DNA from 4 places in the Streptomyces sp. NPDC031474 genome. Region 1 is predicted to be linked to each of the others. Evidence: riboswitches for the same ligand, from Rfam matches in the RefSeq annotation. Region 1 holds a riboswitch; each other region holds the start of a gene.
What was found. Region 1 has a riboswitch for cobalamin ahead of ACZ5SK_RS30850 (ribonucleoside-diphosphate reductase subunit alpha). Riboswitches for the same ligand answer to the same signal wherever they lie in the genome.
Positions count from the first base shown of each region.

Region 2: it holds a riboswitch for cobalamin, as region 1 does, so the genes downstream of both, ACZ5SK_RS18470 (ABC transporter substrate-binding protein) here and ACZ5SK_RS30850 (ribonucleoside-diphosphate reductase subunit alpha) in region 1, are expected to answer to the same signal.
Region 3: it holds a riboswitch for cobalamin, as region 1 does, so the genes downstream of both, ACZ5SK_RS00320 (cobalamin biosynthesis protein) here and ACZ5SK_RS30850 (ribonucleoside-diphosphate reductase subunit alpha) in region 1, are expected to answer to the same signal.
Region 4: it holds a riboswitch for cobalamin, as region 1 does, so the genes downstream of both, ACZ5SK_RS18495 (CbtB domain-containing protein) here and ACZ5SK_RS30850 (ribonucleoside-diphosphate reductase subunit alpha) in region 1, are expected to answer to the same signal.

Region 1 is NZ_JBVIJX010000015.1:167,084-172,702, forward strand. It holds gene mctP (monocarboxylate uptake permease MctP) at 1-619, shown strand, start outside; gene ACZ5SK_RS30840 (hypothetical protein) at 699-887, opposite strand; gene ACZ5SK_RS30845 (GNAT family N-acetyltransferase) at 886-1,395, shown strand; cobalamin riboswitch at 1,448-1,587, shown strand; gene ACZ5SK_RS30850 (ribonucleoside-diphosphate reductase subunit alpha) at 1,712-4,069, shown strand; gene ACZ5SK_RS30855 (ribonucleotide-diphosphate reductase subunit beta) at 4,069-5,082, shown strand; gene ACZ5SK_RS30860 (GlxA family transcriptional regulator) at 5,309-5,619, shown strand, end outside.
Region 2 is NZ_JBVIJX010000008.1:243,089-248,707, forward strand. It holds gene ACZ5SK_RS18450 (S1 family peptidase) at 88-879, shown strand; gene ACZ5SK_RS18455 (winged helix DNA-binding domain-containing protein) at 1,049-2,158, opposite strand; gene ACZ5SK_RS18460 (serine hydrolase) at 2,296-2,658, shown strand; gene ACZ5SK_RS18465 (VOC family protein) at 2,676-3,083, shown strand; cobalamin riboswitch at 3,108-3,260, shown strand; gene ACZ5SK_RS18470 (ABC transporter substrate-binding protein) at 3,347-4,411, shown strand; gene ACZ5SK_RS18475 (FecCD family ABC transporter permease) at 4,408-5,460, shown strand; gene ACZ5SK_RS18480 (ABC transporter ATP-binding protein) at 5,457-5,619, shown strand, end outside.
Region 3 is NZ_JBVIJX010000001.1:59,093-64,711, forward strand. It holds gene ACZ5SK_RS00305 (class II aldolase/adducin family protein) at 1-674, opposite strand, end outside; gene ACZ5SK_RS00310 (inorganic phosphate transporter) at 874-2,118, shown strand; gene ACZ5SK_RS00315 (hypothetical protein) at 2,153-2,374, shown strand; cobalamin riboswitch at 2,522-2,661, shown strand; gene ACZ5SK_RS00320 (cobalamin biosynthesis protein) at 2,763-3,716, shown strand; gene ACZ5SK_RS00325 (cobyric acid synthase) at 3,713-5,221, shown strand; gene cobN (cobaltochelatase subunit CobN) at 5,218-5,619, shown strand, end outside.
Region 4 is NZ_JBVIJX010000008.1:248,987-254,605, forward strand. It holds gene ACZ5SK_RS18480 (ABC transporter ATP-binding protein) at 1-371, shown strand, start outside; gene ACZ5SK_RS18485 (histidine phosphatase family protein) at 429-1,031, shown strand; gene ACZ5SK_RS18490 (CbtA family protein) at 1,089-1,847, opposite strand; gene ACZ5SK_RS18495 (CbtB domain-containing protein) at 1,870-2,091, opposite strand; cobalamin riboswitch at 2,128-2,282, opposite strand; gene ACZ5SK_RS18500 (VOC family protein) at 2,379-3,185, opposite strand; gene ACZ5SK_RS18505 (MMPL family transporter) at 3,458-5,619, shown strand, end outside.

The sequences.
Region 1 (5,619 bases):
GTTCGCGGGCGTGGCGTTCGCGGCGATCGGCATCGGCGCGCTCGTGCCGGCCGCCATCATGTCGATCGCGGCCGCGAATCTCTTCACCCGCAACATCTACAAGGACTTCATCAAGCCGGACGCGACGCCCGCCCAGGAGACGAAGGTCTCCAAGCTGGTCTCGCTGCTGGTGAAGGTGGGGGCCCTGGTGTTCGTCCTCACCATGGACAAGACGGTCGCCATCAACTTCCAGCTGCTGGGCGGCATCTGGATCCTGCAGACCTTCCCGGCCCTGGTCGGCGGCCTCTTCACCCGCTGGTTCCACCGCTGGGCGCTGCTCGCCGGCTGGGCGGTCGGCATGGTCTACGGCACCTTCGCCGCGTACGGCGTCGCCTCCCCGACGCAGAAGCACTTCGGCGGCTCGGCGAAGGAGATCCCGGGCATCGGCGAGATCGGCTACATCGGCCTGACGGCGTTCGTCCTCAACGTCGTCGTCACCGTGGTCCTCACCTTCGTCCTGAAGGCGGCCAAGGCCCCGGAGGGCATCGACGAGACCAAGCCGGAGGACTACACGGCGGACGCGGGGGACGCGGGGGTCCAGGTCGACCTGCCTCCGGCGACGGCGGGCAGCGCCCACTAGGGCGTGTGGGCAGCAGGGCCCGTTGCTGCCGGCAGAACGGCTCGCGGATCTCTCCCCGGGGCACCGAGCCCCGGGGAGGTCACGGGCAGAGCTGGAACTCGCAGTCGGGCAGAGAGGTCGAGCCCGGCGCGGGCGGGGTGGACGTGCCTACGTCGGCGGCGAGACGTCGGGCGCGCGGATCGAGGGTGTTCCAGCCCACCGAGGGCGGAATCCACAGACTGTGGCCATAAAGCCCCCGGGCGCGGGCGTGCGGCAGACTCGGGCCCATGGACATCGTGATACGGCGGGTGGAGAGCGGCGAGTTCGAGGCGCTCGGCGAGCTGACCGCCCGCGCCTATCTGGACGACGGCCTCCTCGACTTCGGGGAGAGCGACCCGTACCTCCACAAGCTCAGGAACGTCGCGGAGCGGGCGTCGGCCGCCGAGGTCCTGGTGGCCGTCGAGGGCGGCGTCCTCCTCGGCGGAGTCACCTTCGTCCCGGGCCCGGGCAACCTCATGACGGACATCGCGGGCCCCGGCGAGACCGAGATCCGTATGCTCGCGGTCGGGCGTAGCGCTCGTGGCCGGGGCGCGGGCGAGGCTCTGGTGCGGGCCTGCGTCGAGCGCGCGCGAGCCGTCGAGGGCTGCACCACCGTCGTCCTGTCGACCCAGAGCACCATGTACGCCGCCCACCGCATCTACGGACGTCTCGGCTTCGTCCGTACACCCGAGCGGGACTGGAACCCCGTGCCGGAGCTGAGCGACTTCACTCTCCTCACCTATAAGTTGACGCTCTGAATCCACCCCGACACAACATCTGGGGGTGGCGTGACAGGCGAGCACAAGATGTATGCTCATGCTCGCTGTCGCCGCAGGGGAATCCGGTGCGAATCCGGAACTGTCCCGCAACGGTGTACTTGTGCACATCTGTATTCAAAGCAGCCGCGCACGAGCGTCAGTCCGAGGACCTGCCGACAGCGTGCCCGGCCCATCAGGTCCGGGTGCCCTGACGTCCGGGCCTCGTGGAGTGGGCCGGTGGACGCGACGCCCCGTGCGCTCGTGTGCTGCCCCCTGCCCTCCGCCAGGCCCACCGCCGAGCGAGGGAGAGCCTCACGTGACCATCGCGCCAGCCGAACCGGCTTCAGTGACCGAGCTGGAGACCGACGGTCCCGGTACCGCGTTGCTGCGTACCCTGACCGAGCTGACCGCCGACCTGCCCGACGCCGACCCCGGCCGGGTCGCCGCCGCGGCCCTGCGCGGCCGGTCCGCCCGGGCCGACGAGGCGGAGCTGCGCGAGCTGGCCACGGAGGCGGCCGCCGGCCTGATCTCCGAGGACCCCGCCTACTCGAAACTGGCCGCCCGGCTGCTGACCGTCGGCATCGCCGCGGAGGCCGCCTCGCAGGGCGTCACGTCGTTCACCACGTCGGTCGCCGTCGGCCACCGCGAGGGCCTGATCGCGGACCGCACCGCCGAGTTCGCGCGCGTCCACGCGGCCCGCCTCGACGCGCTGATCGACGCCGACGCCGACGACCGTTTCGGCTACTTCGGCCTGCGCACCCTGCACAGCCGCTACCTGCTGCGGCACCCGATCACCCGCAAGGTCGTCGAGACACCCCAGCACTTCCTGCTGCGCGTCGCCTCCGGTCTCGCCGAGGACGACAGCGCCCGGTCCGTGGACGAGGTCGCCGCGCTCTACCGGCTGATGAGCCGGCTCGACTATCTGCCGTCCTCCCCCACCCTCTTCAACTCCGGTACGCGGCACCCCCAGATGTCGTCCTGCTACCTCCTCGACTCCCCGATCGACGAGCTGGACTCCATCTACGACCGCTACCACCAGGTGGCCCGGTTGTCGAAGCACGCCGGCGGCATCGGACTGTCGTACTCCCGCATCCGCAGCCGCGGTTCGCTGATCCGCGGCACCAACGGGCACTCCAACGGCATCGTCCCGTTCCTGAAGACCCTGGACGCCTCCGTCGCCGCCGTGAACCAGGGTGGCCGGCGCAAGGGCGCGGCAGCCGTCTACCTGGAGACCTGGCACTCCGACATCGAGGAGTTCCTGGAGCTGCGGGACAACACCGGTGAGGACGCCCGCCGTACGCACAACCTGAACCTCGCGCACTGGATCCCGGACGAGTTCATGCGCCGGGTCAACGCCGACGCCGACTGGTCGCTGTTCTCCCCCTCCGACGTGCCCGAGCTGGTCGACCTGTGGGGCGAGGACTTCGACGCCGCCTACCGCAAGGCGGAGGCGGACGGCCTCGCGAAGAAGACCATCCCGGCCCGTGACCTGTACGGCCGCATGATGCGTACCCTCGCGCAGACCGGCAACGGCTGGATGACCTTCAAGGACGCCGCCAACCGCACCGCCAACCAGACGGCCGAGCCGGGTCATGTCGTGCACTCCTCCAACCTGTGCACGGAGATCCTGGAGGTCACGGACGACGGCGAGACGGCCGTGTGCAACCTGGGCTCGGTGAACCTCGGCGCGTTCGTCGACGCCACAGCCGGGGACATCGACTGGGAGCGGCTGGACGAGACCGTCCGCACGGCCGTCACCTTCCTCGACCGGGTCGTCGACATCAACTTCTACCCGACCGAGCAGGCGGGCCGCTCCAACGCGCGCTGGCGGCCGGTCGGCCTCGGCGCGATGGGTCTGCAGGACGTCTTCTTCAAGCTGCGGCTGCCTTTCGACTCGGCCGAGGCGAAGGCGCTGTCCACCCGGATCGCCGAGCGCATCATGCTCGCCGCGTACGAGGCGTCCGCCGATCTCGCCGAGCGCAGCGGCCCGCTGCCCGCCTGGGAGAAGACCCGGACCGCCCGGGGTGTGCTGCACCCCGACCACTACGGCGTCGAGTTCACCTGGCCGGAGCGCTGGGCGGCGCTGCGCGAGCGGATCGCGGCGACCGGCATGCGCAACTCGCTGCTGCTGGCGATCGCGCCCACCGCCACCATCGCCTCCATCGCGGGCGTGTACGAGTGCATCGAGCCGCAGGTGTCCAACCTGTTCAAGCGCGAGACGCTGTCCGGCGAGTTCCTCCAGGTCAACTCGTATCTGGTGAACGACCTCAAGGAGCTCGGCGTCTGGGACGCCCGCACCCGTGAGGCGCTGCGCGACGCCAACGGCTCGGTGCAGGACTTCGCCTGGATCCCGGCGGACGTGCGCGCCCTGTACCGCACGGCGTGGGAGATCCCGCAGCGCGGCCTGATCGACATGGCCGCCGCCCGCACCCCGTACCTGGACCAGGCGCAGTCCCTGAACCTGTTCCTGGAGACGCCGACCATCGGCAAGCTCTCCTCGATGTACGCGTACGCGTGGAAGTCGGGCCTGAAGACCACGTACTACCTGCGCTCGCGCCCGGCGACCCGCATCGCCCGGGCCGCCCGGGCCACCGTCCCCGTTCAGCAGCCGGCGCCCGAAGAGGCCGTCGCCTGCTCCCTGGAAAACCCCGAGTCCTGCGAGGCCTGCCAGTAATGACCAGCCGTAACACGAACCTGCTCGACCCGGGCTTCGAGCTGACTCTGCGCCCGATGCGCTACCCGGACTTCTACGAACGCTACCGGGACGCCATCAAGAACACCTGGACCGTGGAGGAGGTCGACCTCCACTCGGACGTCGCGGACCTCGCGAAGCTGTCCGAGGGCGAGCAGCACATGATCGGCCGGCTGGTGGCGTTCTTCGCGACGGGCGACTCGATCGTGGCGAACAACCTGGTGCTGACGCTGTACAAGCACATCAACTCCCCCGAGGCGCGGCTGTATCTGTCGCGGCAGCTGTTCGAGGAGGCCGTGCACGTCCAGTTCTATCTGACGCTCCTGGACACCTACCTTCCCGACCCGGAGGACCGCGCGGCCGCCTTCGACGCCGTGGAGAACATCCCCTCCATCCGCGAGAAGGCCGAGTTCTGCTTCCGCTGGATCAACGAGGTCGAGAAGCTGGACCGCCTGGAGACCCAGGCCGACCGCCGCCGCTTCCTCCTCAACCTGATCTGCTTCGCCGCATGCATCGAGGGTCTGTTCTTCTACGGCGCCTTCGCGTATGTGTACTGGTTCCGCAGCCGGGGTCTGCTGCACGGCCTGGCCACCGGCACCAACTGGGTGTTCCGCGACGAGACGATGCACATGAGCTTCGCCTTCGACGTCGTCGACACGGTCCGCAAGGAGGAGCCAGAGCTCTTCGACGACAAGCTCCAGGAGCAGGTCACCGACATGCTCCGGGAGGCCGTCGAGGCCGAGCTGCAGTTCGCGCGCGACCTGTGCGGTGACGGCCTGCCGGGCATGAACACCGACTCGATGCGGCAGTACCTGGAGTGCGTCGCCGACCAGCGTCTGCAGCGGCTCGGCTTCGCCCCGGTCTACGGCTCCGAGAACCCCTTCTCCTTCATGGAGCTGCAGGGTGTTCAGGAGCTGACCAACTTCTTCGAGCGCCGCCCGTCGGCGTACCAGGTCGCGGTGGAGGGCACCGTCGACCTGGACGAGGACTTCTGAGGCTGCGGCCGAGGGGTCTTCGCGGCCTTCAGCTGACGGTCGATCCGGCGCTCGTGGAGCAGTCCCACGAGCGCCGGAGCCGTGAGGAGGAGGAAGACGGCCAGGGCGGTCAGGTATCCGGTGAGTTCGTTCATGAGGTAATCGTCGTCCTCGCCGGACACTCCTGACAGTGGCAGGACTGCCGTACACCTTCAAATTACTGCCACTCCTACGGCACACTGGCAGCATGCTGACGAACGTGGCCGCGATCCTCCTGGACGGTGTGCACCCATTCGAACTGGGCGTCGTCTGCGAGGTCTTCGGGATCGACCGCAGTGACGAGGGGCTGCCGGTCTACGACTTCGCCGTCGCCTCGGCGGAGGGGCCGACGCTGAGCACCCACGCGGGCTTCACCCTGAGCACGGAGCACGGGCTCGAACGGCTGGAGAGCGCCGACCTGATCGCCGTCCCCGCCGGGGAGACGTACGGCAGGCGGGACTTCCCGCCGGAGCTGCTCGACGCGCTGCGCCGGGCCGTGGACCGGGGGACGCGCGTGCT
Region 2 (5,619 bases), on a different contig from region 1:
CGGGCACACGGGGGTCGGTCCCGCGACCCCCGTGCTCACCCCCACACCCGTGCGATCCCCCACCGGCCATCTCCACCGAGGAGTTCCATGTTCGGGCTCAACCGCGCCAAGAAGACCGCTGCCGTCCTCGCGGCGACCGCCGCCGCGGCAGCGACCGCACTGCTCAGCGCCCCCACCGCTGTCGCAGCGCCCCAGCCGATCGTCGGCGGCACGACGACCACGACCACGACGTACCCGTTCATGATGCAGGTCACGGACGCCTCGCAGAACCAGTTCTGCGGCGGCACCCTCGTCTCGGCGACCAAGGTGGTCACGGCCGCCCACTGTATGGTCGGCGAGACCACGAGCAGCGTGCGCGTCGTCGGTGGGCGCACGTACCTCAACGGCACGAACGGCACGGTCAGCCGGGTGAGCAAGATCTGGATCAACCCTGACTACACGGACGCCACCAACGGCGACGACGTGGCCGTCCTGACCCTGTCGACGGCGATGCCGTACACCACGGCGTCGTATGTCTCCTCGTCCCAGACCGGCGTGTACGCGGCCGGCACCACGGCCCGCATCATCGGCTGGGGCACCACCTCGGAGAACGGCAGCTCCTCCAACCAGCTGCGGACCGCGACCGTCCCGATCGTGTCCGACACCAGCTGTGCGAGCTCCTACGGTTCGGACTACGTCAAGTCCGACATGGTTTGCGCCGGATACACCTCCGGCGGCACAGACACCTGCCAGGGCGACAGCGGCGGTCCCCTGCTCATCGGGGGCGTCCTGGCAGGGATCACTTCTTGGGGCGAGGGCTGCGCGGAGGCCGGTTACCCGGGTGTGTACACCCGGCTGGCCACCTTCTCCAGCCTGGTGACGGCGCAGGTCAACTCGTAGTCACCGGGTAGCCCCCAAGAACCTCCTGAGCACCCCTCAGGGAAAGACCGGGGGGCGCTGCGAGCCTCCACGAGCGGCCCGCAGCGCCCCCTATCCAAGCCCTCACCTCTCACCGGTGGGGGCTTCGGCCTGTTCGGGATCGTCCCCGACAGGGACGTCCCCCTTCGCGTCAGGGGCGTACGACGGCAGCGAACCGGATGTCGTGGGGCCGGCCCGGGTGCATCGCGGACAGCATCCGCTCGCCCTCTTCTGTCACCTCGTCCCGCTGGGCCCTGGTGAGGCGGCCGAAGGGCTCGATGACGAGCGCGTCCTGCTCCAGCTTCCACAGGCCCGCCAGGAAGCCGTCGACGAGGAGCGTGCAGTAGGCCTGGTTGCCCTGCCAGCTGCGGCCCCAGTACTCGGGCGGGACGACTCGGGTGCGGTCCGCGTGGGAGAGGAGGAGGTTGTCGAACTCGGGGAGGAAGCGCGGCGGGGCCGGGACCTGGGGGTCCGGGCGGGGGGCGTCGGGGAGGTCGAAGAGTTCCACGCCGTGCTCGTCGCGGAAGGTGAGCAGGTGGGGGCGGAGGCGTTCGAAGGGCTCGCGCAGTCGGGTCAGGCCGGCCCAGGTCTGCATGTCCTTGACGGAGGCCGGGCCGAAGGCGGCCAGGTAGCGCAGGACGACGGCGTCCGGCGCGGGGGCCGGTGCGGCGGGCCGGCCGAGCCAGTGCTCGGCGGTGGTCAGCGCGACCTGCCCGCTCCTGCCCCACAGCCCGCGCGGGGTGACCTGGACGAGGGGCAGCCGGCACCGGGCGGCGACGGCGAGGGATTGGGGGTCGGCGTCCGGCCACTCTGCGAAGAGGGCTTCGCGCAGTTGCCTCATGGTGCGCGGTTCGCTCTCGACGAGGTCGCGGGCGAGGACGGCGAGCCGGTCGAGGTCGACGCCGGCGAGGCCCTTGCGGAAGTACGTCAGCTCACGGTCGCGGGCAGGCTGGACGAACGGCCGCAGGGTCAGGCAGTCGTCGGCGGTGTGGGCGTGGATGGTGGAGCGCATGCTGACGATGCGGACGACCTCGCGGCCGGCCATCGGCGTCGACAGCTTCTCCGGGACGAAGCCGTCGAGGCGGGCGGCGAGCGCGTAGTACGGCGGCTTGACGTTCTGCGCCTGAAGCCCGAGCAGGTGTTCCACGGCGGCCCCGGCCGACAGCGACGAGGGACGCAGCAACAGCTGCCGCTCCAGGGTGGCGCGGTTGAGGGCGCGGGCGCCGAGCACGGGGGCCGCCGGGGACGTCGTCTTCGTCATGCAGGGCAAGCTAACGGGGAATGAGGACAGTTGCTGTCCTCAAGGCGTTCGAGCCGGGTCGCGCCGGGGATGTCCCCCTGCCGGTCCTGGGGCGGGCCGGCTCGTGCCCCCGCCGGCGGCGAAACTAGCGTGCGGTCATGACGTCCACTCAATCGGTCGCCGCCAGCGGCACCACCGACCTGAACACCGGCCGCCCGGTGCCTTCCGACGGCTGCTTCCGCATGGCGGGCACGTCCAGGACGCTGCTCGTCACCGTGCTCCTCCAGCTGGAGGCCGAGGGCAGGCTGTCCCTGGACGACAGCCTCGACCACTGGCTGCCGGGAGTGGTGCGGGGCAACGGCAACGACGGCGGCCGAAGCGCCGTGGTCTCCATGTCCGAGGCGCGGGGCGACACCCCGGAGCACATCCTGGCCCAGGAGAACGCGGCCGGCGCGCTGATCGACCACGCACTGTGCGCAGGAGGCCCGGCGCGTCCCGTGAGCGCGGGTGATGCGAAGTGAGTCGGCCGACGCACGGCATGCTGCATCACGTCGAGTTGTGGGTGCCGGACCTCGACCGCGCCGTCGCCTCGTTGGGCTGGCTGCTGGAGGCGTTGGGGCACACCCTCTTCCAGAGCTGGAGCGGTGGGCGCAGCTGGCGGCTCGGGCCGACCTATCTGGTCATCGAGCAGTCCCCGGCCCTCACCGCCGAACAGCACGAGCGTTGCCGCCCGGGGCTGAACCATCTGGCGTTCCACGTCGACGACGACGCCATGGTCGAGAGGCTGGCCGCCGAAGCCGCGCAGCACGGCTGGCGCCTGATGTTCCCCGAGCGACACCCCTACGCCGGCGGCCGGCAGCACTACGCCGCCTACCTGGAGAACGAGGACGGCTTCGAGGTCGAACTCGTCGCGGGTCCAGGACGTGCTGCCGGGAGGCTGTGGTAGCTTGCCGAGGCCAGTCGTACCCATGTGCGTATCCGTACGTGCGCGGGTCAGGGAATCCGGTGCGACTCCGGAGCTGACGCGCAGCGGTAAGGGCGACGGGCGGGGCACTGGCCACTGGATCGTGATCACGGTCCGGGAAGGCGCCTCGTCCGGGTGACCCCGAGTCCGAAGACCTGCTGGCGGCCTCCGACGCCGGAAGACGGCCGGGGGAGCACCGTACGACCGGGCTTCGCGCCAGAGCCCTCGACGCCGAAGGAAGTTCCGTGCCGTTCGCACGCCCCGTCCGTCCTGCCGTCCTGCTCCTGTCAGCCGCCCTGCTGCTGACCGGCTGCGGCGGCTCCCCCGCCCCGTCGGACTCGTCCGGCTCGGCGGGATCGGCGGGATCGGCGGCGGGTGGCTCCGCCGGCCGTCCGGTCACGCTCGACAACTGCGGGCAGCGGGTCCACGTGGACGGTCCTCCGCGGCGGGCGGTCTCCCTCAACCAGGGCACGACCGAGATCATGCTCTCGCTCGGGCTGGCCGACCGCATGGCGGGCACCGCCACCTGGACCGACCCGGTGGCGAAGGGGCTGGAGAAGGCCAACGCGACGGTGCAGCGGCTGGCCGACAACGCCCCGTCGTTCGAGACGGTCCTGGACACCGAACCCGACTTCGTCGCCGCGTCGTTCGCCTCCACTCTCGGTGAGGGCGGCGTCGCCACCCGCGAACAGTTCGCGAAGGTGGGCGTGCCCACGTACCTCTCCCCCTCCGACTGCGTCGGCAAGGACAACGCCGGCGACGGCGACGGCTCGCGCACCGAGCCGCTGACCATGGACGCGGTCTACGGCGAAGTCACCGACCTGGCCAGGGTCTTCGGTGTCGAGGAACGCGGCACGAAACTGGTCGCCGCTCTGAAGTCCCGTGTGGAGAAGGCCACTTCGGGGCTCCGCGCGCAGAACGTCAGCCTCCTGTACTGGTTCGCCGACTCCCGGTCCCCGTATCTGGCGGGCTGTTGCGGCGCGCCCGGCGTCATCACCCGTGAACTCGGCGCGAAGAACGCCTTCGACGACACCCATGAGGAGTGGCCCCAGGTCAACTGGGAGACGGTCGCCGACAGGGACCCCGACGTCCTCGTCATCGGCGACCTGAGCCGCAGGCAGCAGACGGCCGAGACCGCCGCGAAGAAGATCGCGTTCCTGGAGTCCGACCCGGTCACGAAGAACATGACCGCGGTCAGGAAGAAGCGGTACGTGCTGCTGCCCGGGCAGGCCATGAACCCGACCGTCCGGACCGTCGAGGGTGTGGAGAAGGTGGCGGCTGCGCTGCGCGCGTACGGCCTCGGGGGATGAGCGACGCCCTGTCGGCGGCGACCCCGGCGGCGGTGCGCGGGCTGCGTCGCGCGGCGCTGTGGACGGCCGGTCTCGCACTGTTGTTCGGGTCGGTCGCGGTGGCGATCACCATCGGCCCGGCCGACATCGCGGTCGGTGACGTGTGGGCGACGGTGGCGGCCCATCTCGGCTGGGGGCAGGCGGAGTTGACGCCGATCCGGGACGGGATCGTGTGGAATCTGCGGCTGCCGCGCACGCTGCTGGCCGCCGTGTGCGGAGCCGGCCTCGCCGTGTGCGGCGCGGTGATGCAGTCCCTGCTGCGCAATCCGCTCGCCGACCCCTTCGTCCTCGGCGTGTCGTCCGGGGCCTCGACCGGCGCGGTCGCGGTCGTCGTACTCGGCGTGGGCGGCGGTGTCCTGTCGGTCTCCGGGGGCGCGTTCCTGGGCGCGGCGCTCTCGTTCGCGCTGGTGCTGCTGCTCAGTCACACCCTCGGCGGCACCACGGACCGGGTGGTCCTCGCCGGTGTGGCGGCCATGCAGTTGTTCTCCGCGCTCACCTCGTTCATCGTGATGACGGCCGCCGACGCGGAGACCACGCGCGGGGTGCTGTTCTGGCTGCTCGGCTCGCTCGGCGGGGCCGGCTGGAACGATGTGGGCGTGGGTCTGGCGGCGCTGGTGGTGACGCTGCTGGTGTGCGCCGGGTACGCCACGACACTGGACGCGTTCGCGTTCGGGCAGGACGCCGCCGCGTCCCTGGGCGTGCACGTGGCGCGCACCCGGCTGGTCCTGCTGTGCACCACCGCCCTGCTGACGGCCACCCTGGTCAGCTCGGCGGGGGCGATCGGCTTCGTCGGCCTGGTCCTGCCGCACGCCGCCCGCGCGTTGACCGGCCCCGGGCACACCCGGCTGCTGCCGGCCACCGCGCTGGCCGGGGCGGTGTTCCTGGTGTGGGTGGACACGCTCGCCCGCACCGCCCTGGACCCGCAGGAGGTGCCGGTGGGCGTGGTGACCTCGCTGATCGGCGTCCCGGCCTTCGTCCTCGTGCTGTACCGGACCAGGAGTACGCGATGAAGAGCACCGCGGACGGCGGCGGCGAGGGCGCCGGCGACGGCGGCGGGCTGCGCGCCGAGCGGGTCACGCGCACGGCCGGCGACGCCCTCATCCTGGACGGCGTCAGCATCGCCCCCCGCCCCGCGACCGTCACCGGTCTGCTCGGCCCGAACGGCTCCG
Region 3 (5,619 bases), on a different contig from region 1:
CGTTCCCCCGCCTCCGCGACCTGTTCCTCCGTCAGGAGGGTGGGGTTGCGGCCGGGCAGCGACGAGGCCGTCAGCCACAGCCGGCACATCCACTCCAGCTGGGCCGTGCGGTCGTAGGCCTGGTCGAGGGTGGTGCCGTAGGTGAGGGTGCCGTGGTTCTGCAGGAGGCAGCCGGTGCGGTCGGCGAGGGCCGCGAGCATGTTCTCGGCCAGCGCCTCGGTGCCGTACGTCGCATAGGGGGCGACCCGGACGGCGCCGCCGAGCGCGCCCGCCATGTAGTGGACGAGGGGAAGCTCGCCGACGAGGGTGGAGACGGCCGTGGCGTGCACGGCGTGGGTGTGGACGACCGCACCGGCGTCGGTGGCGCGGTAGACGGCGAGGTGCATGGGCAGCTCGCTCGTCGGGACCAGGGCGCCGAGCACCTGCCGGCCGGTGAGGTCGACGCCCGTGACGTCGTCCGGGGTGAGCCGGTCGTAGGGCACGCCCGACGGGGTGACCAGCACGGTGTCGCCGACGCGCACGGAGACGTTGCCGGAGGTGCCGACGACCAGGCCGTCGCTCACCGTGCGGCGGGCCGTCGCCACGAGCGTCTCCCAGGCGCGCGCCTGGGCCGCACTCCCCATGCCGTCCCGCGCGTCCCGGGACCCCCGCCCGTCGCGCCGCTGCCCAGTCATGCCCCGATCCTGCCGGGTGAGCAGAATCTCTTCAACGGCTGCGCGACCCGGCCGGAGCGGCTCGCGGGCGGCAAGCCGCCGTACGGACCGCACAGTCACCCCGACATCGGACACCCCGAAGCCCCCCTCAGTTCATCTTCCGTTCACTCAGGTTTCCTACGGTCAACCGACCGATGACTTCGAACGATTGCCTGGGTAAATGGAAAACTTCTCGCTGATCCTCGCGATTGTGGTGGTAACCGCACTCGCGTTTGATTTCACGAACGGTTTTCATGACACCGCCAACGCGATGGCCACGACCATCTCGACCGGTGCACTCAAGCCCAAGGTCGCGGTGGCCATGTCCGCCGCGCTCAACCTGGTGGGCGCTTTCCTCTCCGTGGAGGTCGCCAACACGATCTCCAAGGGTCTCGTCGACGAGACCGGCATCCGTCCCGAGGTCATCTTCGCCGCGTTGGTCGGCGCGATCCTCTGGAACCTGCTGACCTGGCTGGTGGGCCTGCCCTCCAGCTCCTCCCACGCCCTGATGGGCGGTCTGATCGGCGCCACCATCGCCTCGGCCGGCTTCGACGCGGTGCACGGCGACGCGCTGGTCACCAAGGTCCTCATCCCGGCGATCGCGGCGCCGATCGTCGCGGGCGTCGCCGCGATGCTCGCGACCCGCCTCTCCTACACCGTCGGCAAGAAGGCCGACGGCAAGGCCGCCGAGAAGGGCTACCGCGCCGGCCAGATCGCCTCGGCCGGCCTGGTCTCCCTCGCCCACGGCACCAACGACGCGCAGAAGACGATGGGCATCATCACCCTCGCCCTGGTCGCCGGGGGCGCCGTGGCCCCCGACTCCGACCCGCCGGTCTGGGTCATCCTCTCCGCGGGCCTGGCCATCGCGCTGGGCACCTACCTCGGCGGCTGGCGCATCATCCGCACCATGGGCAAGGGCCTGACCGACCTTCAGCCGCAGCAGGGCTTCGCCGCCCAGACCAGCGCGGCCACGGTCATCCTGGCCTCCTCCCACCTCGGCTTCTCCCTCTCCACCACCCACTCGGTCTCCGGCGCGGTGATGGGCGCGGGCCTGGGCCGCAAGGGCGGCGTGGTCCGCTGGTCGACGGCGACCCGCATGTTCGTGGCGTGGGGCCTGACGCTGCCGGCGGCGGCGCTGGTGGGCGCGCTGGCCGAGTCGGTCACGGACCTCGGCGACTGGGGCACGGCGGTCGTGGCCGTCTTCCTGGTGGCCTCCAGCGCGGCGATCTGGAAGATCTCGCGACGCGAGGTCGTCGACGCGTCCAATGTCAACGAGCCCGAGGAGTCGCCGGGCGTGATCACCACGGCGATCGCGGCGGTGACCCCGCCTCCGACGAGCACGGTGACCGAGGACCTGACGGCCACGATCCCGTCCCCGGCGACCGCGACCACCGAGCCCGCCACTCCCCCGGCCGCGGCCGTCTGAGCCCGCGCACCCGGTACGAAGGAAGAGAACCAGCATGAAGATCGACTGGGCAGCCCTGGGCTCCGTCTTCGGTGTCAGCCTCGCGGTCACCGTGGGCCTCGTCACCCTGTTCACCCTGGGCGTCATGGGCCTGTCCCGCCAGGAACGCGCCACGACGGAGGGCGGCTCGGCCACTCTCGCGGTGACGGGCGCGTACGCCTGCTTCGCGGCGTGCGCGGCGGCGGTGGCCTACGGGATCTCCCTGATCGTGGCCTGAGGCGTACAGGTTTCTCACCCGGCCCTGCCCGCGGTCGCCCTCATGGGCGGCGGCGGGCAGGGCCGAGTCGTGCTCTGCGCGCCGTGGGACCAGGCCGATGTGGGGTTCTGCACACTCTCCCCGTGCAGGTCAACAGCAAGTTGACGGCTCTTCCGGGCCCGTGGTGGACTGCCCGAGCCATGTACGGCGGCAGAAGAGGAAGCCGGTGCGAATCCGGCGCGGTCCCGCCACTGTCACCGGGGTAGTAAGCCCCGGGAGCCAGGAACTCTCGCCGCCGGTCTCGTCGAACCAGGGCGTGGACACCCTGAGTGAGGACATATCGCCATGCCCGCTTGGCCGTTGAGGCACACCACCAGGTCGCTGCCCGACCCCACGGCCGGCTGAGCCCGTGCATGCCGATCGCGTTCACGCGTACGGCGCCGCCGCCGGCCTCTTCGGTGACCTGCTCCTCGGCGATCCCCGCCGGGGGCATCCGGTCGCCGTGTTCGGGCGGACGGCCGCAGCCGTGGAACGGCTGCTCTGGCGCGACCACCGCGGCTGGGGCACCGTCCACACCGTCGTGTGCGCCGGTGGGGTCGTGGCCCTGGGAGCGGTCGCCCGCAAGGCCGTACGTCCCTCTTCGGCCGCTTCTGTCGGCCTCACCGCCGCCGCCACCTGGGCCGTCGTCGGCGGAACCTCTCTCGTTGGGGAGGCCCGTGCCATCGGGCGGGCCCTCGAAGCGGGGGACGTCGAGGCCGCCCGGGAACGGCTGCCGCATCTGTGCGGGCGGGATCCGCAGGCGCTGGACGCGGACGGGATGGCGCGGGCCGTCGTGGAGTCGGTCGCCGAGAACACCTCCGACGCCGTCGTGGGGGCGCTCGTGTGGGGGGCCGTCGGCGGGGTGCCGGGGCTGCTCGGATTCCGGGCCGTCAACACCCTCGACGCCATGGTCGGGCACAGGTCGGCCCGGTACCGGCGGTTCGGGTGGGCCTCCGCGCGGCTCGACGACCTCGCCGGGTGGCCGGGGGCGCGGCTGACCGCCGTACTGGCCGCCGTCGCGGGGGATGATCCGCGGGCCGCGCTGCGGGCCTGGCGGGCGGACGCCGGCCGGCATCCCAGCCCCAACGCCGGGCCCGTCGAGGCCTCCTTCGCGGGCGCGCTCGGCGTGCGGCTGGGCGGGACGCTGTCGTACGGCGGCCGGGTGGAGCACCGGCCGGTGCTGAACGGGGCGGCCGGGCGGCCCGTCGCCGTCCACGACATCGAACGCGCCGCACGGCTCTCGCGCCGCGTCGGCCTGCTGGCGCTCGGCGTCACCGTCGCCGCGCGCGCCATCGTCACGACAGTGAAGGGGCGGACGACATGAGCGGGGGACTTCTCGTCGCCGGCACCACCTCCGACGCCGGCAAGAGCGTCGTCACGGCCGGGATCTGCCGGTGGCTGGTGCGGCAGGGCGTCAAGGTCGCGCCGTTCAAGGCGCAGAACATGTCCCTCAACTCGTTCGTGACGCGCGAGGGCGCCGAGATCGGGCGGGCGCAGGCCATGCAGGCGCAGGCGTGCCGGGTCGAGCCGACCGCCCTGATGAATCCCGTGCTGCTCAAGCCCGGCGGAGAGCAGAGCAGTCAGGTCGTGCTGATGGGCAAGCCCGTCGGCGAGCTCAGTGCCCGCGGGTACCACGGCGGGCGGCAGCAGAAGTTGCTCGGGACCGTGCTCGACTGTCTCGCCGAGTTGCGGGGCACGTATGACGCCGTGATCTGTGAGGGGGCGGGTTCTCCCGCCGAGATCAATCTGCGGCGGACCGACATCGTGAACATGGGGATCGCCCGTAACGCGCGGCTTCCCGTGCTCGTGGTCGGTGACATCGACCGCGGCGGGGTCTTCGCCTCCTTCTTCGGGACCGTCGCCCTGCTCTCGCCCGAGGACCAGGAACTCGTCGCCGGGTTCCTCGTCAACAAGTTCCGGGGCGATGTCAGCCTCCTGGAGCCCGGGCTCGACATGCTGCACGGCCTCACCGGGCGGCGGACGTACGGCGTCCTGCCTTTCCAGCACGGGCTGGGCATCGACGAGGAGGACGGACTGCGGGTCTCCCTGCGGGGGACCGTGCGGGAGTCGAACGTCGCGCCGCCCGCGGGTGAGGACGTGCTGCGGGTCGCTGTCTGTGCCGTCCCTCTCATGTCCAACTTCACCGACGTGGACGCGCTGGCCGCCGAACCGGGCGTCGTCGTGCGGTTCGTGGACCGGCCGGAGGAGCTCGCCGACGCCGACCTCGTCGTCGTTCCGGGGACCCGGGGGACCGTGAAGGCCCTGGAGTGGCTGCGCGAGCGGGGACTTGCGGACGCCCTCGTCCGCAGGGCCGCCGAGCAGCGGCCCGTCCTCGGCATCTGCGGTGGCTTCCAGGTCCTCGGCGAGCACATCGAGGACGAGGTCGAGAGCCGGCGCGGGCATGTGCAAGCGCTCGGAGTGCTGCCCGTGCGGGTGCGGTTCGCCCGCGAGAAGACCCTCACCCGGCCGGTCGGGGAAGCCCTCGGGGAGCACGTCGAGGGGTACGAGATCCACCACGGGGTCGCCGACATACGCGAAGGGGAACCCTTCCTGGACGGCATCCGGGTCGGCCAGACCTGGGGCACGCACTGGCACGGCTCGCTGGAGTCGGACGGGTTCCGGCGGGCGTTCCTGCGCGAGGTGGCGGCCACCGCGGGCCGTCGTTTCGTGCCGGCGCCCGACACCTCGTTCGCCGCGCTGCGCGAGGAGCAGCTCGACCGGCTCGGCGACCTGATCGAACAGCACGCGGACACCGACGCGCTCTGGCGGCTCATCGAGTCGGGCGCGCCGCAAGGACTGCCTTTCATTCCACCGGGAGCGCCCGCATGAGCACAGTGTTGTTGTTGTCGACCGCCGACACCGATCTGCTGGCGGCCCGGGCCGCTTCCGGCGCCGACTACCGGATCGGCAACCCGACCCGGGTGGATGTGGCGCGGGAGCTGCCCGGTCTGCTGGACGGCGCCGACCTCGCCGTCGTCCGGCTGCTCGGCGGGAAGCGGGCCTGGGAGGACGGGCTCGCCGCGCTGAAGGCGTCCGGTGTGCCGACCGTGCTGCTGGGCGGCGAGACCGTGCCGGACGCCGAGCTGATGGCCGAGTCGTCGGTGCCGGCCGGTGTGGTGGCCGAGGCCCTCAAGTACCTCGTCGAGGGCGGGCCCGCCAACCTCACCGAACTCGCCCGGTTCCTCTCCGACACCGTGCTGCTGACCGGCGAGGGGTTCCTCGAACCG
Region 4 (5,619 bases), on a different contig from region 1:
ACCGCCCTTGGCACACCCTCTCCGGCGGCGAACGCCAGCGTGTCCAGATCGCCCGCGCCCTCGCCCAGCAGCCGCGGGAGCTGCTGCTGGACGAGCCCACCAACCACCTGGACATCCAGCACCAGTTGGGACTGCTGACGCTGATCAGGGAACTGCGCCTCACCACGGTCGTCGCCCTGCACGACCTGAACCTGGCCGCGATGTACTGCGACCGGGTCGTCGTCCTGCGGCAGGGGCGTGTGGTGGCCGCCGGCAGCCCGCAGGACGTCCTCACCGAGACCCTCGTCGCGGACGTGTACGGCGTACGCGCCACCGTCACCCGCACCGGCCCCGACGACCGCCCGCACATACGGTTTCTGGGCCCACGGTGAGCGCACGCCAAGGCCACGTCAGGACCACGCCGTGACCGGATCAAGAGGAGCCGCCCAGTGACCAGTCGTGTCACCTTCGTCTCGCCCGCGACGAACGCGTCGCTGCGTCAGGCCCGTTTCGACGACAGGGGTTCGATCGACGCCGCCGGGCAGGCCCGGGCCCGGGGCGCGGCCGGAACCCTGCCCGCCGTCGCGCGGGTCGTCACCTCTGCGAGCGTGCGCTGCCGGGAGACGGCGGCCGCGCTAGGTCTCGACGCGGCGCAGTCGGCGGAGACAGCCGAGCTCGCGGGGCTGGACATGGGGCGCTGGCGGGGCCTGACGCTCGCCGAGGTCGGCGCCGGTGAGCCGGAGGCGGTGGCCCGCTGGCTCGCCGATCCCGCGTCCGCACCCCATGGCGGGGAGTCCGTCGAGGAGTTGTGCGGGCGGGTGCGGCGTTGGCTGGAGACGGCCCAGGACACGGGCGGCCGTACGCTCGCCGTCGTCGAACCGGAGGTCGTACGAGCCGTGGTCGTCCAGGTGCTGGGGGCGCCCCCGGCCGCCTTCTGGCGGGTCGACGTGCCGCCGCTGACGGCCACCACGATCAGTGGGCGAAGCGGCCGCTGGAACCTTCGGATCGGGCATCCGCTGGACCCGTCCGAGCCGCACACCGACGGCTCATGACGACAAACCCGAGAGTGCCCGCGGACGCCTGCGCGGGCACTCTCGGGGTCGGACCTGTCAGTGCGGGGCGGCCGCCGCCGAGCCCGCGGACACGCCGGCCGGCTTCGGGTGCAGCAGTCGCTCGGCCAGTTCACCGAAGACCAGGCCGAAGCCGGCCCACAACGTGACCTGCATCGCGAGGGCGGAGAGCCGGAACCGCCACAGCAGCGTGGCCGGGAAGTCCTGCGGGACCTCGTTGACGACGGGCAGGAACTCGTACGCCAGCCCGATGACCAGCACGAAGCCGAGGACGGCGACGAGGGTGGCGTTCCAGTTGCCCAGCTTCGGCGCGAGCCGCTTGCCCACGATCACGGCGGCGACCGCGAGAAGCACACTGAGCACCATCATCAGGAAGTACAGGGTGGTGCGCTTGCCGATGGTGTCCGCGTCGCCGACGGACGGCGGGTTGGCCGGATACTTCAGGAACGGGACGACGTACACGGCGAGCAGAGCAGTGCCCGACAGCAGCAGCGCCGTGGCCCGGGGGCCGAAGCGGCCGACACGGCCGAGCGCGAAGCAGTAGGCGAGGGCGGCGATGCCGCCGAACGCCACCCCGTAGAGGAGCACACCCGTGGCCAGCCCCGCGGTGGACTGCAGGCTGCGGGAGACGAGTTCGACCTCGTGCTCGTGACCGGCGGCGTGGGACTCCTCGAAGCCGATGGCGCTGTCGACGTACGGTTCGCCGAGGAAATAGGCGACGATCAGGGCGAGCACGCCGGCGCCGAGGCCGGCGAGCATGCCCCGCACGAGCAGGTTTCTTACCGTTGCGGAGTTCATCGGGGTTGCGGCGTCCCTCAGGTCAGTGGCAGGGGAAGCCGAGGAGGTGGCGGGCGTCGTGCACCCACTCGTGGACGTTCTCGCCGGAGACGACGGAGGTGGCGCCCTGCTCGGCGCCGACGAAGTACAGCAGGACCAGCATCAGGACGCCGAAGAAGACAGCCCACGGGGCGATGTCCTTCAGCGCCAGCTTTGCGGGCACGACGGGGTTGTTGACGGTCGGCTGGGCGACATGCTGGGCCATGGCAGGGCCTCCTCTGGGAGTTCGCGTCCCATCTCGGTGGTGCACAGGACGACGGTCCCGGGTCTGACTCGCGATGCGCCCAGTCGAGAGAGCGCATCGACCACAGTGGCGCGACCGTGCCGGATTCCCACCGGCTTCCGTGATGCCGTCGTCGATATCAGAGCGACGGTACCGTGTGTCGGGTTCATGGCCAATAGCGCCCCACCTGGCGTGATGGCGCTCTCGCCCGCCAAGTGGCCCGCATCACCGCCCCGTACAGCTACGGACCACCGGTTTCCGGTCGGCGGCTATCGCGTCGCCTCGGCCGGCGTGAGGAGCACGAAGTCCGCGTTCGACGGGTCGAGGCAGACGGCCAGCCGGCCGACGCCCTCCGCGTCCGCCGGCCCCATCTGCACGCTGCCGCCGTTCCCGTGGACCTCGGCGACCGCCGCGTCGCAGTCGGCGGCGGCGAAGACCGGGTGCCAGTACGGCCGCCCGTGCGCCAGGGCGAGGTCCTCCTTCGAGACCTCCATGAGGCCGCCCTGCATGCGCTCCTCGGGCTGGCCTGCGGGCGTGATGAGGGTGTACGTGCCTCCGCCGCCCGGCAGTTCCGTGTCGCCGAACTGCCAGCCGAAGACACCGGCGTAGAACTCCTTGGCGGCTCCGGCGTCGCTCGTGTACAGCTCCGTCCAGGACAACGAGCCCGGCTTGTCCGCCAGTTCGAAGCCCGAGTCCTTCCCCGGCTGCCAGACGGCGAACTGGCCGCCCAGCGGGTCGTTGAACTGCGCCATCCGGCCCCAGTCCTCGAGGTCCCGCGTCGGCACCCGCACCGTGCCGCCGCCGCGCTCCACGGCCTGGCTCGTGGCGTCCGCGTCGGTGACGGCGAAGTAGATCATCCAGGCCGAGCGCGCGCCCTCCTCGGTCAGCTTGCCGAGCCCGGCGACGGTCTTGCCGTCCTTGCGGAACATCCCGCCCTGCATCTCCTCCCCCTCGCCCCCCATGGGCTCGTACTCCCAGCCCAGCACCGCGCCATAGAAGTCCGCGGCGGCCCGGACGTCGGGGGCGCCGAGGTCGATCCAGCAGGGGGAGCCGGGAGTGATGTCGGTGGTGATCACGGCGATTCCCTTTCGCAGGTCGCAGGTCCTGTCACCTCAGCCTGACACCCGGCACTGACAATCGCCCGTCGGCAAAGCGGCTCCGGACTGCGGCTACGGGCCCCCGTCTCATGCTCGGGCCGTATCCGGCCGTCCTCCTTGAGGATGACGAGCGGGCGTCACTTGGTGCGTCGGCACCAGGAGGGAGTGCGAGCACGCGCACGATGCCCCGGCGCACCCCCGCAGGCCAGGCTGGTGGTCCACCCGAACCCAGACCTGGAGATCCGTTTCTCGTGGCTACCTTCCTGTACCGGATGGGCCGGACCGCCTTCCAGCGGCGTTGGCTCGTGACGTTGCTCTGGGCGGTGATCCTCGGCGCCGTCGGGTTCGGCGCCGCCAAGGCTCCCGCCGCCTCCGACAACGGCACGTCCTTCATGCCCGGCATCGAGGCACAGAAGGCGTTCGACCTGATCGGAGAGCGTTTCCCCGGCTCGGACGCCAACGGGGCGGGCGCGCGCATCGTGTTCGTCGCCCCCGACGGCGAGAAGGTGACCGCGGCCGGGCACCGCGCCGCCATCGACACGCTCGTGACCGAGGCCGGCGACGAACCCCAGGTCGCCGGCGCCGTGAACCCGTTCACGGCGGGCGCGGTCAGCAAGGACGGCTCCACCGCGTACGCCACGGTGAACTACAAGGTCAAGGCCGCCGACCTCACCGACGCCGACAAGCGGGCCCTGGAGAAGGCCGTCGACGCGGCGCGCGAGTCGGGCCTCACGGTCGAGGTCGGGGGCACGGCGCTCGCCGAGCAGCCCGCGGCGGGCGGCTCCTCCGAGGCCATCGGCATCGCGCTGGCCGCCGTCGTCCTGCTGATCACCTTCGGTTCCCTCGCGGCCGCCGGTCTCCCCCTGCTCACCGCCGTCATGGGCGTGGGGATCAGCATGGCCTCGATCATGGCCCTCGGCAGCACCTTCGGTCTGTCCCTGACGACCGGGACGCTCGCGACGATGCTGGGACTGGCGGTCGGCATCGACTACGCCCTGTTCGTGGTCTCCCGCTACCGGGAGGAACGCGCGGGCGGCCACACACCGCGCGAGGCGACCGGCCGCGCCGTCGGTACGGCCGGTTCCGCCGTGGTCTTCGCAGGCCTCACCGTCGTCATCGCGCTGGCGGGCCTGTCGGTGGTCGGCGTTCCCATGCTGACCAAGATGGGCCTGTGCGCCGCGGGCGCCGTGGTCGTCGCCGTCCTGATCGCCCTCACGCTGGTCCCCGCGCTGCTCGGCATGTGGCCGGACGCCGTGCTCTCGCGTCGGGCGCGCAAGGGCGGTCGCCCGGCTCGGCCGACCGACAACGGCGGCTCGCGGTGGGCGCGGTTCGTGCTGCGCCGCCCGCTGACCGTGCTGCTGGTGTGCATCGCGGGCCTGGGCGCCCTGGCCCTGCCGGCCACGCACCTGGAGATGGGCATGCCGGGGGCGGAGTCCAAGCCCGTCTCGTCCACGGAACGGCGCGCCTACGACGCGCTCGCGGACGGCTTCGGCGCGGGCTTCAACGGGCCGCTGACGATCGTGGCGGATGTCAGGGGAGCGGACCACCCCAAGGCGGCCGCGACCCGGATCGCCCGGGAGATCGGCGCGACCCGCGGCGTCGAGTCCGTGTCCCCGGCGCGGTTCAACGAGGCCGGCGACACCGCGCTCTTCTCGGCGGTGCCCGCCACCGGCCCCAACGACGAGCACACCAAGGACCTCGTCCAGACCATCCGCGCCGAGCGCGCGGGGCTGGAGCGCACGACGGGGGCGACGTTCGAGGTCACCGGCAGCACCGCGATGGACATCGACGTCGCCCAGGCCCTGCAGGCCGCCCTCGTGCCCTACCTGAGCGTCATCGTCGCGCTCGCGCTGCTCCTGCTGCTGGTGGTGTTCCGTTCCGTGCTCGTGCCCGTCAAGGCGGCCTTCGGGTTCCTGCTGTCGGTGCTGGCCGCCCTCGGCTCGGTCGTGGCGGTCTTCCAGTGGGGCTGGGGCGCGCAGCTGCTCGGCGTGGAGCAGACCGGTCCGATCATGAGCCTGATGCCGATCTTCCTGGTGGGCATCGTGTTCGGCCTGGCAATGGATTACGAGGTGTTCCTGGTGGCCCGGATGCGCGAGGCGTACGTCCACGGGGACCCGGCTCCCCTGGCGGTCGTCACCGGTTTCCGGCACAGCGCGCGGGTGGTCGTCGCGGCGGCGGTGATCATGATCGCGGTGTTCTCCGGGTTCGTCGGCGCCGACGAGTCGATGATCAAGACGATCGGTTTCGGACTCGCGGTCGCGGTGCTGTTCGACGCCTTCGTGGTCCGTATGGCGCTGGTGCCGGCGGTGCTGGCCCTGCTCGGCGACAAGGCGTGGTGGCTGCCCCGGTGGCTCGACCGGCTGCTGCCGCACGTGGACGTCGAGGGCGCCGGGCTCACCGCCTCGCGGGAGCA